DNA from 2 places in the Streptomyces arenae genome. Region 2 is predicted to be linked to the other one. Evidence: riboswitches for the same ligand, from Rfam matches in the RefSeq annotation. Region 2 holds a riboswitch; the other holds the start of a gene.

Region 1 (3,398 bases), on a different contig from region 2:
GGGGGTGCGCAGCGGTGAAGGACGGCGTGAACGGCGTCGCGCTCGGCGTCTTCATCTTCTTCTTCCTGGCCGTCACGGTCATGGGATTCCTGGCCGCGCGCTGGCGCAAGGCCGAGAACGAGCACAGCCTCGACGAATGGGGCCTGGGCGGCCGGTCGTTCGGGACCTGGGTGACCTGGTTCCTGCTCGGCGGCGACCTCTACACGGCGTACACGTTCGTCGCCGTACCCGCGGCGATCTACGCGGCGGGCGCGGCCGGTTTCTTCGCCGTGCCGTACACGATCCTGGTCTACCCGCTGATCTTCACGTTCCTGCCCCGCCTGTGGTCGGTCTCCCACAAGCACGGCTACGTGACGACCTCGGACTTCGTACGCGGCCGGTTCGGCTCCAAGGGCCTCTCCCTCGCGGTCGCGCTGACCGGCATCCTGGCGACGATGCCCTACATCGCGCTCCAGCTCGTCGGCATCCAGGCGGTCCTCGACGTGATGGGCGTCGGCGGCGGCGACGGCACCAACTGGTTCGTGAAGGACCTGCCGTTGCTCATCGCCTTCGGCGTGCTGGCGGCCTACACCTACTCCTCGGGCCTGCGCGCGCCCGCTCTGATCGCGTTCGTGAAGGACGGGCTGATCTACCTCGTCATCGCGGTGGCGATCATCTACATCCCGATCAAGCTGGGCGGCTTCGACGACGTCTTCGCCAAGGCGGGCCACGCGTTCGCCCAGACCAACCCGGCGACCGGCAAACCGCGCGGCGCGCTGGCACCCCCGGAGGCGGGCCAGTGGACGTACGCCACGCTGGCGCTGGGCTCCGCGCTCGCGCTGTTCATGTACCCGCACTCGATCACCGCGACGCTCTCCTCCAGGAGCCGTGACGTGATCCGCCGGAACACCACGATCCTGCCGCTGTACTCGCTGATGCTCGGTCTGCTGGCCCTGCTCGGCTTCATGGCGATCGCGGCCGGCGTCAAGGTCACCAACGGCCAGCTGGCGATCCCGCAGCTGTTCGAGAACATGTTCCCGGACTGGTTCGCCGGCGTCGCCTTCGCGGCGATCGGCATCGGCGCGCTGGTCCCCGCGGCCATCATGTCCATCGCGGCCGCGAACCTCTTCACCCGCAACATCTACCGGGACTTCATCAAGCCGGACGCCACGCCGAAGCAGGAGGCCCAGGTCTCCAAGCTGGTGTCCCTGCTGGTGAAGGTGGGCGCGCTGGTCTTCGTCCTCACCATGGACAAGACGGTCGCCATCAACTTCCAGCTGCTGGGCGGCATCTGGATCCTTCAGACCTTCCCGGCGCTGGTGGGCGGCCTGTTCACCCGCTGGTTCCACCGCTGGGCGCTGCTCGCGGGCTGGGCGGTCGGCATGGTCTACGGCACGGCCGCGGCGTACGGGGTGGCCTCGCCCACCCAGAAGCACTTCGGCGGCTCGGCCAAGGAGATCCCGGGCATCGGCGAGATCGGCTACATCGGCCTCACGGCGTTCGTGCTGAACGTGGTGGTGACGGTGGTCCTGACCTTCGCCCTCAAGGCCCTCAAGGCCCCCGAGGGCATCGACGAGACCACCCCGGCGGACTACACGGCCGACGCGGGCGACCCCGGCGTCGAAGTGGAACTGCCCCCGGCCGTAGCGCCCCTTTAGGGGCGCGGGGAACTGCGCGAGCAACCCCGTACGACCCGCAGCGGGCCGCCGAGAGTACCCTCCTCGGCGGCCCGCTCTTCGTATCTCACCGTACGAACAATCTGACGCTCCGACACCTCCACGACACAACATCTGGGGGTGACACGACAGCCCGGCACTAGATGTATGCTCATGCTCGCTGTCGCCGCAGGGGAATCCGGTGCGAATCCGGAACTGTCCCGCAACGGTGTACTTGTGCGCATCCGCGCACGAGAGTCAGTCCGAGGACCTGCCGACAGCACGCCCGGCCACCCGGTCAGGGCGTCTGACGTCCGGGCCTCGTGGAGTGGGCCAGGGTCTCGACGCGCGCCCCCGCGCGCTCGCGCTGCCCGCTGCCCTCCGCCAGGCCCCGTGCCGAGCGAGGGAGAGCCCCACGTGACCATCGCGCCAGCCGATCCGGCTTCAGCGACCACGACCGCCGCGGAGACCGACGGTCCAGGAACGGCCCTGCTGCGGATCCTGACCGAGCTGACCGGAGACCTCCCCGACGCCGACCCCGGCCGGGTCGCCGCCGCCGCGCTGCGCGGCCGGTCCGCGCGGGCCGACGAGTCGGAGTTGCGCGAGCTGGCCACCGAGGCCGCCGCCGGTCTGATCTCGGAGGACCCCGCCTACTCCCGGCTGGCTGCCCGCCTGCTCACCCTCACCATCCGCGCCGAGGCCGCCTCGCAGGGCGTCACGTCCTTCACCGAGTCGGTCGCCGTGGGCCACCGGGAGGGCCTCATCGCCGACCGCACCGCCGAGTTCGCGCGGCTGCACGCGGCGCGCCTGGACGCGCTCGTCGACCCGGCCGCCGACGACCGCTTCGGCTACTTCGGCCTGCGCACCCTGCACAGCCGCTACCTGCTCCGGCACCCGATCACCCGCAAGGTCGTCGAGACCCCCCAGCACTTCATGCTCCGGGTCGCCGCAGGTCTCGCCGAGGACGACACCGCCCGCGCGGTGGACGAGGTCGCCGCGCTCTACGGCCTGATGAGCCGCCTCGACTACCTCCCGTCCTCCCCCACCCTGTTCAACTCCGGTACCCGGCACCCCCAGATGTCGTCCTGCTACCTCCTCGACTCCCCGAAGGACGAGCTGGACTCCCTCTACGACCGCTACCACCAGGTCGCCCGGCTCTCGAAGCACGCCGGCGGCATCGGTCTCTCGTACTCCCGGATCCGCGGCCGCGGTTCGCTGATCCGCGGCACCAACGGGCACTCCAACGGCATCGTGCCGTTCCTGAAGACCCTGGACGCCTCGGTCGCCGCCGTGAACCAGGGCGGCCGGCGCAAGGGCGCGGCCGCGGTCTACCTGGAGACCTGGCACTCCGACATCGAGGAGTTCCTGGAGCTGCGCGACAACACCGGCGAGGACGCCCGCCGTACGCACAACCTCAACCTCGCGCACTGGATCCCGGACGAGTTCATGCGCCGGGTGAACGCCGACGAGCCGTGGTCCCTGTTCTCCCCCGCCGACGTGCCGGAGCTGGTGGACCTGTGGGGCGCGGAGTTCGACGCCGCCTACCGCAAGGCCGAGGCCGACGGGCTCGCGCGCAGGACCATCCCGGCCCGTGACCTGTACGGCCGGATGATGCGCACCCTCGCACAGACCGGCAACGGCTGGATGACCTTCAAGGACGCGGCCAACCGCACCGCCAACCAGACGGCCACGCCCGGTCACGTCGTCCACTCCTCCAACCTCTGCACGGAGATCCTGGAGGTCACGGACGACGGTGAGACGGCG
Region 2 (3,398 bases):
GAGCAGTCGGCGGGTGAGACGTACGTCGGTACGCCGAGCTTCTCGAACTGCTCGCGGGTGGCGACGCCGCCGGTGCCGAGAGTGGCGACGAAGGAGGCGGTGACGAGGTCGGGTTCGGCGGCCAGGACCTTCTCGAAGGAGGGGTTGTCGTCGGCGAGGCGCGGCACGGACGCGTCGGCCTTCGCCAGGCTCTTCGGCACCGGGTCGGTCCAGGTGGCGGTGCCGGCCATGCGGTCGGCGAGGCCGAGCGAGAGCAGGATCTCGGTGCTGCCCTGGTTGAGGGAGACGGCCCGCCTCGGGGGCGACTTCAGGGTGACCCGGTGGCCGCAGTTGTCGACGGTGCGCGGATAGCCGTGGCCACTCGCCTGCTCCCGCCCGGCCTGGCCGGTGGAACCGCACGCGGTGAGCAGCAGGGAGGAGGTCATGAGCAGCGCGGGGGCGCGGAGGAACACGGGGGCGCGGAGCAGCGCGGGGGCGCGGAGGAACACGGGCATGCCTCGGGGGTCGGGGCTCGTACGCGGAGCCTGGCCTGCGGACGTCACTTCGCGCTCGGCGCGAAGGTGCCAGCAGGTCTTCGGACTCGGGTTCGTCCGGTCGGGGCGCCTTCCCGGTCTCCCAGTGGCGTCTTGCCCCGCCCGTCCCCCTCACCGCTGCGCGTCAGCTCCGGATTCGCACCGGATTCCCTGACCACGGATGTGGCACGACTGGCCCCACCAGGCTATTCCAACGCGGCGGGGGCAGCGGGGTCCCAAGACCCGACGGAGCACACGAGAGCCCCGGACGGGTCCGGCGGGCCCTCGTGTGCCGGAGGCCGGTCAGCGGGCGGCGGGGACGGTCCGTCCGGCGGCCGCGGCCTTCGCCGGTTTCGGGTTGAGCTGCCGCTCGGCCAACTCGCCGAACAGCAGGCCGAATCCGCCCCACAGCACCACCTGGATGGCGAGCGCCGAGAGCCGGAACCGCCACAGCAGGGTGGCCGGGAAGTCCTTCGGGACCTCGTTGACGGCCGGCAGGAACTGGTACGCCAGCCCGACGGCGACGCCGAACGCGGCCACCGCGAGCACGGTCGCCCACCAGGTGCCCAGACGCGGCCGGAGCCGCTTGCCGAGGAGGGTGGCGGCGACCGCCAGCAGCACGCTGAGCAGCATCATCAGGAAGTACAGCGTGGTGCGCTTGCCGATGGTGTCCGGGTCACCCACCGACGGCGGGTTGGCCGGGTACTTGAGGAACGGCACCACGTACACGGCGAGCAGCGCGCAGCCGGACAGCAGCAGCGCGGTCGGCCGTGGGCCGAACCGGCCGACCCGGCCCAGGGCGAAGCAGTAGGCGAGGGCCGCGATGCCGCCGAAGGACACCCCGTAGACCAGGACACCGGTGGCGAGGCCCGCGGTGGACTGGAGGGAGCGGGAGACGACCTCCATCTCGTGCTCGTGCGCGTGGGCGTCCTCGAAGCCGATCGCCTTGTCGACGTTCGGCTCACCGAGCAGGTAGGCCACGACCAGGGCGAGCACGCCGGCGGCGAGGCCGGCGAGCATGCCCCGCACCAGGAGGTTCCGGACTGTTGCGGAGTTCATGGGCTGGACGGCGTCCCTCGCGTCAGTGGCAGGGGAAGCCGAGCAGGTGGCGGGCGTCGTGCACCCACTCGTGGACGTCCGTGCCGCTGAACACGGAGGTGGCGCCCTGCTCGGCGCCGACGAAGTAGAGCAGGACGAGCATCAGGATGCCGAAGAAGACCGCCCACGGAGCTATCGCGGACAGCGGCAGCTTGGCGGGGACGACGGGGGTGGTTGCTGTCGGCTGGGCGACGGTCTGCGCCATGGCAGAACCTCCTCTGGGAGTTCGCGTCCCATCTCGGTGGTGCACACAGGACGACAGCCACGGGTCTGACTCACAAGGGCCCGGAGGCTCTTGCATACAGTGGCGCGACCGTGCCGGATTCCCACCGGCTTCCGTCTCGCTGTCGTCGATACCGGACAGACCGTACCGCGTGTCGGAGGACCGGCCAAGACCGCGTCACCTGGCGTGATCTTCCTCTCGCCGCTGGTGCACGGCCGGCGCCCGGCGAGTTCCGAGCCTGGCCGGGCCACGGAACGGCCCAGTCGAGGCCCGGAACGGCCCGGCCCGGCCGGGCCACGGCACGGCCCGGTCGAGGCCCGGTGAGGGTTCGTCAGGGTCGTGCGAGACCCAGTTCACGCTCGCCGAGCGGGGCGAAGTGCCGGTCGACGTCGGCGTCGGTGACCTCGGTGAGGGTGGCCGGGGACCAGTGCGGGGCGCGGTCCTTGTCGACGACCTGGGCACGGATGCCCTCCACCAGGTCAGGGGTGCTGAGGGCCGCGCAGGACACCCGGTACTCCTGGTCCAGCACCTGCTCCAGCGAGCCCAGTCGCCGGGCCCGGCGCACCGCCTCCAGGGTGACCTTCAGGGCCGTCGGCGACCTGCCGAGCAGGATCTCCGCCGTCTCCTTCGCCGCCGCGTCACCGTGGGCGGACAGCCGCCGGACGATCTCCTCGACGGTGTCGGCGGCGTAGCAGGCGTCGATCCAGGCGCGCTGGCCCCCCAGTTCGCCTTCGCCGCCGGGCACCGGCCCCGCCCAGCGGGCCAGCGCCTCGGCGACGGGCAGGCCGGCGAGGTCGGCGAGGAACGCCGGGACCGAGCCGGACGGCAGGTAGTGGTCGGCGAGTCCGCACAGGACGGCGTCGGCGGCGCCGATCTGGGCCCCGGTCAGGGCGAGATGGGTGCCGAGTTCGCCGGGGGCGCGGCCGAGCAGGAAGGTGCCGCCCACATCGGGGACGAAGCCGATGCCGGTCTCCGGCATGGCGATCCGGGAGCGCTCGGTGGCGATCCGGACGTCCCCGTGCGCGGAGATCCCCACCCCACCGCCCATGACGATGCCGTCCATGACGGCGACGTACGGCTTGGGGTAGCGGGCGATCCGGGCGTTGAGGTGGTACTCGTCGCGCCAGAACGCGGCCGCGGCGGAGCCGTCGCCGTACCGGGCGTCGTCGTGGACGGCGCGGATGTCGCCGCCGGCGCACAGGCCGCGCTCGCCCGCGCCGGTGATGACGACGGTCTCGACGGCCGGGTCGTGTTCCCAGGCCGTCAGGGCCTCGGCGATACGGGACACCATGGCGTGCGACAGCGCGTTGATGGCCGCGGGCCGGTTCAGGATGATGTGCGCGGCCCGTCCCTCGACACGCAGCAGGACGTGCTCTCCGGGGCCTCTCACCCGAACACCTCGGTCAGGCCACGGACTTCGATGACAGCCATGGTCTCGACGTTTCCTTCCAGCAGCTGATGCCCACAACACTCACCAACGATCTTCTCGCACCCACCCCCACCCCCCACCCCCGGCCCTCACCGTGCCGACAAGCCTGTGCGGCCGGTGCCAAGCGGCAGCAGCC

Evidence for each region. Region 2 has a riboswitch for cobalamin ahead of MB828_RS05185 (CbtB domain-containing protein). Riboswitches for the same ligand answer to the same signal wherever they lie in the genome.
Region 1: it holds a riboswitch for cobalamin, as region 2 does, so the genes downstream of both, MB828_RS11980 (ribonucleoside-diphosphate reductase subunit alpha) here and MB828_RS05185 (CbtB domain-containing protein) in region 2, are expected to answer to the same signal.

What each region holds. Positions count from the first base shown of each region.
Region 1 covers NZ_JAKQYH010000023.1:6,751-10,148, forward strand. Annotated here, with positions in the region: gene MB828_RS11970 (DUF3311 domain-containing protein) at 1-18, shown strand, start outside; gene mctP (monocarboxylate uptake permease MctP) at 15-1,637, shown strand; cobalamin riboswitch at 1,803-1,927, shown strand; gene MB828_RS11980 (ribonucleoside-diphosphate reductase subunit alpha) at 2,052-3,398, shown strand, end outside.
Region 2 covers NZ_JAKQYH010000010.1:68,471-71,868, reverse strand. Annotated here, with positions in the region: gene MB828_RS05195 (ABC transporter substrate-binding protein) at 1-494, opposite strand, end outside; cobalamin riboswitch at 549-724, opposite strand; gene MB828_RS05190 (CbtA family protein) at 816-1,571, opposite strand; gene MB828_RS05185 (CbtB domain-containing protein) at 1,594-1,815, opposite strand; cobalamin riboswitch at 1,855-1,995, opposite strand; gene MB828_RS05180 (enoyl-CoA hydratase/isomerase family protein) at 2,165-3,223, opposite strand.